DNA from 3 places in the Streptomyces sp. NPDC101393 genome. Region 1 is predicted to be linked to each of the others. Evidence: riboswitches for the same ligand, from Rfam matches in the RefSeq annotation. Region 1 holds a riboswitch; each other region holds the start of a gene.
The links. Region 1 has a riboswitch for thiamine pyrophosphate ahead of thiC (phosphomethylpyrimidine synthase ThiC). Riboswitches for the same ligand answer to the same signal wherever they lie in the genome.

Region 2: another riboswitch for thiamine pyrophosphate. It lies ahead of ACIRQ7_RS00380 (thiamine ABC transporter substrate binding subunit); the one in region 1 lies ahead of thiC (phosphomethylpyrimidine synthase ThiC).
Region 3: another riboswitch for thiamine pyrophosphate. It lies ahead of thiO (glycine oxidase ThiO); the one in region 1 lies ahead of thiC (phosphomethylpyrimidine synthase ThiC).

The regions. Positions count from the first base shown of each region.
Region 1 is NZ_JBIWNU010000005.1:291,608-294,843, forward strand. It holds gene ACIRQ7_RS18195 (hypothetical protein) at 1-66, shown strand, start outside; gene thiC (phosphomethylpyrimidine synthase ThiC) at 184-1,968, opposite strand; TPP riboswitch at 1,963-2,118, opposite strand; gene ACIRQ7_RS18205 (YibE/F family protein) at 2,190-3,236, shown strand, end outside.
Region 2 is NZ_JBIWNU010000001.1:97,109-100,344, reverse strand. It holds gene rlmN (23S rRNA (adenine(2503)-C(2))-methyltransferase RlmN) at 169-1,275, shown strand; TPP riboswitch at 1,309-1,429, shown strand; gene ACIRQ7_RS00380 (thiamine ABC transporter substrate binding subunit) at 1,591-2,625, shown strand; gene ACIRQ7_RS00375 (ABC transporter permease) at 2,664-3,236, shown strand, end outside.
Region 3 is NZ_JBIWNU010000004.1:510,755-513,990, reverse strand. It holds gene ACIRQ7_RS15755 (Rv2175c family DNA-binding protein) at 1-5, opposite strand, end outside; gene ACIRQ7_RS15750 (NAD(P)/FAD-dependent oxidoreductase) at 201-1,442, opposite strand; TPP riboswitch at 1,598-1,711, shown strand; gene thiO (glycine oxidase ThiO) at 1,708-2,943, shown strand; gene thiS (sulfur carrier protein ThiS) at 2,940-3,164, shown strand; gene ACIRQ7_RS15735 (thiazole synthase) at 3,171-3,236, shown strand, end outside.

The DNA.
Region 1 (3,236 bases):
CCCCGCTACTCCAGCCCGGACTTCACCAGCCCGGACTACGGGGGCCCGGAGGCCGGACGGGAGTAGCGGGCTCAACACCGGCGGGGCCGGAGCCGAGGCCCGCGGAAGAGCAGAGCGGCCCGAAGTCGCACGCACACGGTGCGACTTCGGGCCGGCTCCTGCCGTAGTGCCGTTCCAGGTGGGTCAGTCCGCGATCGGCAGATAGACGCGGTTTCCGGCCTCCGCGAACTCCTTCGACTTCTCGGCCATCCCCGCTTCCGCGTCGATCGCCAGGTCCCCGCCGTGTTCGCGACGGATGTCCTGGGAGATCTTCATCGAGCAGAACTTCGGGCCGCACATGGAGCAGAAGTGGGCCGTCTTCGCCGGCTCGGCCGGCAGGGTCTGGTCGTGGAAGGAGCGGGCGGTGTCCGGGTCGAGGGCCAGGTTGAACTGGTCTTCCCAGCGGAACTCGAAGCGGGCGTCGGAGAGCGCGTCGTCCCAGTCCTGGGCGCCGGGGTGGCCCTTGGCGAGGTCCGCCGCATGCGCCGCGATCTTGTACGTGATGACGCCGGTCTTGACGTCGTCACGGTCCGGCAGGCCCAGGTGTTCCTTGGGCGTGACGTAGCAGAGCATCGCGGTGCCCCACCAAGCGATCATCGCGGCGCCGATACCGGAGGTGATGTGGTCGTAGGCGGGCGCGATGTCGGTGGTGAGCGGGCCGAGCGTGTAGAACGGGGCCTCTTCGCAGATCTCCTGCTGGAGGTCGATGTTCTCCTTGATCTTGTGCATCGGGACGTGCCCCGGGCCCTCGATCATGGTCTGGACGCCGTGCCGCTTGGCGATGGTGTTCAGCTCGCCCAGGGTCCGCAGCTCCGCGAACTGCGCCTCGTCGTTGGCGTCCGCGATGGAGCCGGGGCGAAGGCCGTCGCCGAGCGAGTACGTGACGTCGTGCGAGGCCAGGATCTCGCTGAGTTCTTCGAAGTGCGTGTAGAGGAAGGACTCTTGGTGGTGCGCGAGGCACCAGGCCGCCATGATCGAGCCACCGCGCGAGACGATGCCGGTCTTGCGGCGGGCGGTGAGCGGGACATAGCGGAGCAGCACCCCGGCATGCACCGTCATGTAGTCGACGCCCTGTTCGGCCTGCTCGATGACCGTGTCCTTGTAGATCTCCCAGGTCAGCTCCTCGGCCTTGCCGTCGACCTTCTCCAGAGCCTGGTAGAGGGGGACGGTGCCGATGGGGACGGGGGAGTTGCGCAGCACCCACTCGCGGGTGGTGTGGATGTTGCGGCCGGTGGACAGATCCATGACCGTGTCGGCGCCCCACTTGGTCGCCCAGGTCATCTTGTCCACCTCCTCCTCGATGGAGGAGGTGACGGCGGAGTTGCCGATGTTGGCGTTCACCTTCACCAGGAAGTTCTTGCCGATGATCATCGGCTCGATCTCCGGGTGGTTGATGTTGGCCGGCAGCACCGCGCGCCCGGCCGCGATCTCGTCGCGTACGAACGCGGGCGTGACGTTCTCGCGGACGGCGACGTACTCCATCTCCGCGGTGATCTCGCCGCGCTGCGCGTACGCGAGCTGGCTGACGGCCGCGCCGCTGCGGCCGCGGCGCGGCTGGCGGGGGCGGCCGGGGAAGACCGCGTCGAGGTTCTTGAGGCCGCCGCGCGGTGAGGTGTGCTTGAGCCCGTCGTCCTCCGGGCGCAGTGGACGGCCCGCGTACTCCTCGGTGTCGCCCCGGGCGATGATCCAGTTCTCCCGCAGCGGCGCCAGGCCGCGGCGGACGTCGGTGTCGATATGAGGATCGGTGTATGGCCCTGACGTGTCATAGAGCGTCACGTCCTTGCCGTTGGTGAGGTGCACTCGCCGGACCGGAACCCGCAGATCGGGGCGCGATCCGCCGATGTAGCCCTTGTGCCAGCCGATCTCCTTGGCGGAGGCGTCCTGGCCGGACTCGCCGTTTTCGGGCGTGCGTGCATCCTGCAGAGTCATGAAGACCCAACTCCCTACGCCGGCATTACCCGGTAACAGGTTCGGCGGTCGACGCAGCGGCTTCCGTCCGTGGCGTTTCACGTGAAACGCCGTGGGGACGAAGGTCAGCGCCCTCTCAGCCCGGTGCTCCGAGCTCCCGCGATTGCAAAGGTGGCACCACGGTAGCGGCCGATGTGGCGCGGTGAACAGGGGGCCCCTGGAGTTCTTGCGATGATCGTGCGGTGAGCAGCCCCGAGCCCCATACGCACTCCCATGGCCATTCGCACGGGCACGGCCATGCACCGGCCGCGCCCGTCTCCCGTCATTTGCGCAAGGTCATCGCGGCGGTCCTGATCCCGTTCGCGGCTGCCGTGGTGGTCGGCCTGGTCGTGCTGTGGCCGGGTGGCGCACCGTCGCACAAGCCGTCCGGGGTCGGCTTCGACCAGCCCACGGAGCGGGCCCGGGTGGTCAAGGTCGAGGAGGTGAACTGCGCGGACGTCAACGCCGAGCAGCAGCCGCAGCCGACCTCGCCGCAGGGGCAGCCGCCGCCCGGGGGAGCGGCGAAGGGCAAGGAGTGCGAGCAGGTCACGATCAAGGTGACGACCGGCGACAACGCGGGCCGGACCTTCCAGACGGTGGTGACGCCGGAGGCCACGCGGCACTACACGACCGGCCAGGAAGTGGTGGTCGCCTACTCCCCCAAGGCGCCGAAGGATCTGCAGTATTCGGTCAGCGATGTCGACCGGACCTTCCCGATGTGGGTGCTCGCCGCGATCTTCGCGTTCGCCGTCGTGCTCGTCGGCCGGCTGCGCGGGGTGCTGGCGCTGGTCGCGCTGGCGGCGAGCTTCGGGGTGCTGACGCTGTTCATCCTCCCGGCTATCCTGCAGGGCTCGAATCCGCTGGTGGTGGCGGTGGTCGGCGGCAGCGCGATCATGCTGATCGCGCTCTACATGTGCCACGGCCTGACGGCCAGAACCTCGGTTGCGGTGCTCGGCACGCTCGCCTCGCTGCTGCTGATCGGGCTGCTCGGCTCAGTGTTCATCGGCTGGGCGCTGCTGACCGGCAATACGGATGACACGACGGGGTTGGTGCACGGGCTGTTCCCGAACATCGAGATCCGCGGTCTGCTGCTGGCGGGGATCATCATCGGGTCGCTGGGTGTGCTCGACGATGTGACGGTGACCCAGACCGCGGCGGTGTGGGAGCTGAAGGAGGCCGATCCGTCGGCGAGTTGGCGCAAGCTCTACGGCGCGGCGATGCGGATCGGGCGCGATCACATCGCCTCCGTC
Region 2 (3,236 bases), on a different contig from region 1:
GCCAGGGCGCCGGGCGGTCGTGGCGGCACCCGCACGGTGACGGAAGACGGCCTGGGCCGTCCCCGGGCCGTGCAAGGCGGGCCGCCAGGGACAGGGCCACCGGGGGTGACCGGGCCCACCTGCCTGTGGCCTGGGGGGCCGTGGACGATCTGCCACACTGGACGCACCATGCCTGCACCCGGAGAACTCACTTTCGTCGCGCCGCGCGGAGCCAAGAAGCCGCCGCGGCACCTTGCCGATCTGACCCCTGTCGAGCGCCGCGAAGCGGTGGCCGCGATCGGTGAGAAGCCGTTTCGTGCCAAGCAGCTGTCGCAGCACTACTTCGCCCGCTACGCGCACGACCCGGCGCAGTGGACCGACATCCCGGCTGCGGCGCGCGAAAAGCTGGCGGCGGAGCTGCTGCCGGACCTGATGAACGTCGTGCGGCACATCTCGTGCGATGACGACACCACCCGCAAGACCCTGTGGAAGATGCACGACGGGACGCTCGTCGAGTCCGTGCTGATGCGTTACCCGGACCGGGTCACCATGTGCATCTCCTCGCAGGCCGGCTGCGGGATGAACTGCCCGTTCTGCGCCACCGGCCAGGCCGGCCTGGACCGTAACCTCTCGACCGCCGAGATCGTGCACCAGATCGTCGACGGGATGCGGGCGCTGCGCGACGGCGAGGTGCCCGGCGGGCCCGCGCGGCTCTCCAACATCGTCTTCATGGGGATGGGGGAGCCGCTCGCCAACTACAACCGGGTGACCGGCGCCATCCGGCGGCTGACCGACCCCGAGCCGGACGGCCTCGGGCTGTCCCAGCGGGGCATCACCGTCTCCACCGTCGGCCTGGTCCCCGCGATGCTGCGGTTCGCCGACGAGGGCTTCAAGTGCCGGCTGGCGGTGTCGCTGCACGCGCCGGACGACGAACTGCGCGACACCCTGGTGCCCGTCAACACCCGCTGGAAGGTGCGGGAGGTGCTGGACGCGGCGTGGGAGTACGCCGAGAAGTCCGGCCGCCGCATCTCCATCGAGTACGCCCTGATCCGTGACATCAACGACCAGGCGTGGCGCGGTGACCTGATGGGACGGTTGCTGAAGGGCAAGCGGGTCCATGTGAACCTGATCCCGCTGAACCCGACTCCCGGCTCGAAGTGGACCGCCTCGCGGCCCGAGGACGAGCGGGCGTTCGTGAAGGCCATCGAGGCGCACGGCGTGCCGGTGACCGTCCGTGACACCCGGGGCCAGGAGATCGACGGCGCCTGCGGGCAGCTCGCGGCCTCGGAACGCTGACCGCCCGCTGGTATCGTCTGATCGAACAAATGCACATTCCGACAGGGGAGCGCCACAGCGCTGAGAGTGCGGAACCGTCGTAGTCATCCGGCGGCCGCAGACCCTTGAACCTCGCCCGGGTCATTCCGGGTAGGAAGTTCGGTCGTCACTCATGCTGTTGCGCCCCGCCCACGCTCCGCTCGCGGTACGTCGTTTGACGCCGCGCCCGCGGACACCGGGCGGGGCCGCGTCTCTTCCTGGCCAGCCAGGAGGAAATCAGTGAGCATCACGCGCACCATCCATGGCCGTAGACCGGCCGCCGCGGCGCTCGCCGCCATGCTGGGCATGACCGCGCTCGCCGCCTGCGGCTCCGGCGGCAAGGACGGCGCGGACGCCAAGACGGTCACGCTCGTCACCCATGACTCGTTCAGCGTCTCGAAGTCGGTACGCGCCGCCTTCGAGAAGGAGAGCGGCTACCAGCTCAAGGTGCTCCCCGGCGGCGACGCCGGCAAGGCCGTCAACCAGGCGATCCTGTCCAAGGGCAACCCGCAGGGCGATGTGTTCTTCGGTATCGACAACACCTTGCTCTCCCGCGGCCTGAAGGAAGGGATCTTCAGCCCCTACCGCGCCAAGGGGCTGGACAGCGTCCCGGCCGCACTGCAGCTCGACAAGGGCGAGCACCGCGTCACGCCGCTCGACTACGGCGACACCTGCGTCAACTACGACCGCGCCTACTTCGCCAAGCACAAGATCGCGCCGCCGAAGACCTTCGACGACCTCGTCAAGCCCGCGTACAAGAACCTGCTCGTCACGGAGAACTCCGCGACCTCCTCCCCGGGCCTCGCCTTCCAGCTCGCCACCGTCGCGAAATACGGTGCGGAAGGCTGGCAGGGCTACTGGAAGAAGCTCAGGGCCAACGGCGTGGAGGTGGTCGACGGCTGGGAGCAGGCTTACAACGAGCGGTTCTCCGGCTCCGCGGCGGCCAAGGGCAAGGGCGACAAGCCGCTGGTGGTCAGTTACGCCTCCAGCCCGCCCTCCGAGGTGCTCGGCACGAAGCCCGCACCCAAGGAGGCGCCCACCGGGATCGCCACCGGCACCTGCTTCCGGCAGATCGAATTCGGCGGCCTGCTCAAGGACGCGCCCAATGAGAAGGGCGGCAAGGCGCTGCTGGACTTCCTGCTGAGCAAGAAGTTCCAGGAGGACGTGCCGCTGCAGATGTACGTCAACCCGGCCCGCAAGGACGCCAAGGTGCCGGCGCTGTTCACGAAGTACGGAACGACGATCGACAAGCCGGAGACGCTCGCACCGGAGACGATCACCAAGAACCGCGAACAGTGGATCAAGCAGTGGTCCTCGCTCGTTCTGAAGTAACCCGCACCCGGCGCGGGAAGCCCACCCGGGCGACGGCGGTGCGGCTCGGCCTGATGGCTGTGCCGCTCGCCTTCTTCGCGCTGTTCTTCGCCTACCCGGTCGTCGCGATCGTCGGCCGGGGGCTGAAGGACGGCGGGCAGTGGCGGCTCGGCCGGATCGGCGAGGTGCTCGGCGATCCGGACGTGCTCCACGTCCTGTGGTTCACCGTCTGGCAGGCGGCGGCCTCGACCGGGCTGACGCTGCTGATCGCGCTGCCCGGCGCGTATGTCTTCGCCCGCTTCGACTTCCCCGGCAAGCGGCTGCTGCGGGCGCTGGTGGCAGTGCCGTTCGTGCTGCCGACGGTGGTCGTAGGATCGGCGTTCCTGGCGCTGGTCGGACGCGGCGGGCTCCTCGACGACCTGTGGGGCCTGCGGCTGGACACCTCGGTGTGGGCGATCCTGCTGGCGCACGTCTTCTTCAACTACGCGGTCGTCGTCCGCACCGTCGGCGGGCTCTGGGGGCAGCTCGACCCGCGCCAGGAAGAGGCGGCGCGGGTGCTCGGCGCCGGACGGTTCGCTGCCTGGCGGCGGGTGACGCTGCCCGCGCTCGGCCCGTCCGTCGCCGCCGCCGCG
Region 3 (3,236 bases), on a different contig from region 1:
GTCACAGGACAAGCCTGCCACCTCGCACTGACAGCCGGTAGCCGGGCATCGCCATCCGATGCCGCAGGCACACCGGCGGGTGACACCGGATGGCCGCCCGGTGACCCCGGCGGCACACGCCGGCACACGCCGGCACACGTCGGCACGGACAGTGCAGGGAGCGGACAAAGCAGGCAGGGCGGGCAGCGCGGCGCACCCGCCTACCGGACCGCCGACTTCAGCGGCACCGAAGCGTCCGCCGCCCGCTCGCGGTCGAGGGTCACGCCGCGCTCGATGAGCTTGCGCCCCTGCGCCAGATCCCGGGGCCGCCCGACGGCCAGCAGCGCCACCAGCCGGCCGTCCCGCAGCCAGATCACCGTCCAGGCGGCGCTCCCGGGGTCGCCGCGCCAGACGATCTCGTCGGCGCCCGAGTGGTGGCCCGCGTACTGCACGAACCGGCCGAACTGCTCGGACCAGAAGTACGGGACCGGGTCGTAGACCAGCCCTTCGGCCGGGTCGCGGGTGATGTTCTCGGCGACGATCCGGGGGCCCTGGAGCGCGTTGTCCCAGTGGTGGACCAGCAGTCGGCGGCCGTAGCGGGTGGACGGGAAGGAGGCGCAGTCGCCGACCGCGTAGACGTCGGGCACGGAGGTGCGCAGCTGCTCGTCGGCGAGTACGGAGCCGTCCTCGATCGACAGTGCGACGCCCGAGCCGACCAGCCAGCCGGTGGCCGGGCGGGCGCCGATCCCGACGACCACGGCGTCGGCGGGCAGCGTCACACCGTCCGCGAGGGTCACCGTGCCCTCAGCCAGGGACGCGACCCCCACGCCGGTGCGCAGATCGGCGCCGGAGTCGGCGTACCAGTCGGTCATGTAGGCGGAGACCTCGGCGGGCAGCGCGCCGGCCAGCGGGCGGTCCGCGGCCTCGACGACGGTGACCGAGCAGCCCGCCTCGCGCGCGGCGGTGGCGAACTCCGCGCCGATCCAGCCGGCGCCGACCACGACGATCTCGTGGCGGGCGGCGAGCACCGGGCGCAGCCGTTCCGCGTCGTCGAGGGTGCGCAGCAGGTGGACGCCGGGCAGCTCCTCGCTGCCGGGCAGCAGGACCGGGTCGGCGCCGGTCGCCAGCACGGCGTAGTCGTACGGGACGGGGCCCTCGGCCGTCTCGATGACGTGGTCGTCCGGCCGCAGGGCGGTGACCGGGCGGCTGAGGTGCAGTTCGATGCCGAGGGAGGCGAAGTCGACGTCGAAGGTGGAGCCGTCGGCCTTGCCGAGCAGCACGGCCTTGGACAGCGGCGGCCGGTCGTAGGGCTGGTGGGGCTCGTCGCCGAGCAGCGTGATCGCACCGCGCCAGCCTTGTTCGCGCAGCGCGACCGCGGTCTGCACCCCCGCGATTCCCGCGCCGGCGATCACGACGCGTGGCGTGTGGTCAGGGGCCTGGGGAGACTTGCTCTGCTCGCTCACACGATCACTGTAGGACGGTGTGTCTCGCCGCTCGCAGCAGCGCGCAAGGAGATCTCTGACACAGCGTCATGGTCGCTCACCCGCGAGCGGCGCCCCCGGGGCGGCTCCGGGCGGTCCCTTACGGCACGTCGCGGGCCCGTATTAGGGTGAGGGATACACGCACTCGCGGGAGCCCGGACGCACCGGGCTGAGAGGGAGGCTGGCCGGCCTCCGACCGTACGAACCTGATCCGGGTCATGCCGGCGAAGGGAGGAGCTGGACGCCCATGCCTCCACCTGCCTCATCATCATCGTCATCGACATCTGCCACCGGGCAGCCCGATGTCCTCGTCATCGGGGGCGGCATCATCGGCCTGGTCACGGCGTGGCGGGCGGCCGGCCGAGGGCTGCGGGTCGCTCTGGCCGACCCCGCGCCCGGTGGCGGTGCCGCGCAGGTCGCGGCCGGCATGCTGGCCGCCGTCACCGAGCTCCACTACGGCGAGCAGACCCTGCTGGGCCTCAACCTCGCCTCCGCACGGCGCTATCCGCAGTTCACGGCGGAGCTGGAGGAGGCGTCCGGGCAGCGGATCGGCTACCGGCGGTGCGGCACCCTCGCCGTGGCGCTGGACGCCGACGACCGCGCCCATCTGCGCGAGCTGCACGCGCTGCAGACCCGCTCGGGCCTGGACTCGCAGTGGCTGACGGGGCGCGAGTGCCGCCGCCTGGAGCCGATGCTGGCCCCCGGGGTCCGCGGCGGGCTGCGGGTGGACGGCGACCACCAGGTCGACCCGCGGCGGCTGGCGGGCGCCCTGCTGATCGCCTGCGAGCGTGCCGGGGTGCTCTTCCACCGGGTCCGGGCGGAACGGCTGACGGTCGCCGGCGGCCGCGCCACCGGCGCCGGACTCTCCGACGGCACGCTGCTGTCGGCCGGTCAGGTCGTGCTCGCCGCCGGCAGCCACAGCGGGCAGCTGGCCGGGGTGCCCGAGGAGGTGCTGCCACCGGTGCGGCCGGTCAAGGGGCAGGTGCTGCGGCTGCGGATCCCCGAACCGCCCGCGGGCGGCCCGCCGTTCCTGTCGCGCACCGTACGCGCCGTGGTCCGCGGCACGCCCCTCTACCTGGTGCCGAGGGAGACCGGCGAGCTGGTCGTCGGCGCCACCAGTGAGGAGCTGGGCTGGGACGTCACCGTCACCGCCGGCGGGGTCTACGAACTGCTGCGGGACGCCCATGAGCTGGTCCCCGGCATCACCGAGCTGCCGCTGGTGGAGACCTGCGCCGGGCTGCGTCCCACCTCGCCGGACAACGCGCCGCTGCTCGGCCCGACCGCGCTCGCCGGTTTCCAGCTGGCCACCGGCCACTTCCGCAACGGGGTGCTGCTGACCCCGGTCACCGGCGACGCGATGGCCGAGGCGCTGACCTCGGGCCGCCTCCCGGAAGAGGCCCGCCCCTTCTCCCCCGCACGTTTCTCCCCCGTGACGTCCCCGGGGGCCGAACCCGTCCGTGTCCCAGAGGAGCAGCCCGTATGAGCGTCACCGGCGCCCCCGCCCTGTCCGTCTCCGTCAACGGCGAGAGCCGTGAGATCCCCGGCGGAATGACTCTCGACCGCCTCGTCGCGACGCTCTCCAAGGCGCCGGGCGGGGTGGCCGCGGCGGTCAACGAGACCGTCGTGCCACGCGCCCAGTGGCCCACCACCGCGCTCGGCGACGGCGACCGCGTCGAGGTGCTCACCGCTGTCCAGGGAGGCTGATCCCCCATGACCCTCCACTCGATGACGGATACGGCGACCGCCGGGGGCGCGGCCCCCGAGGCCCGCGACGCC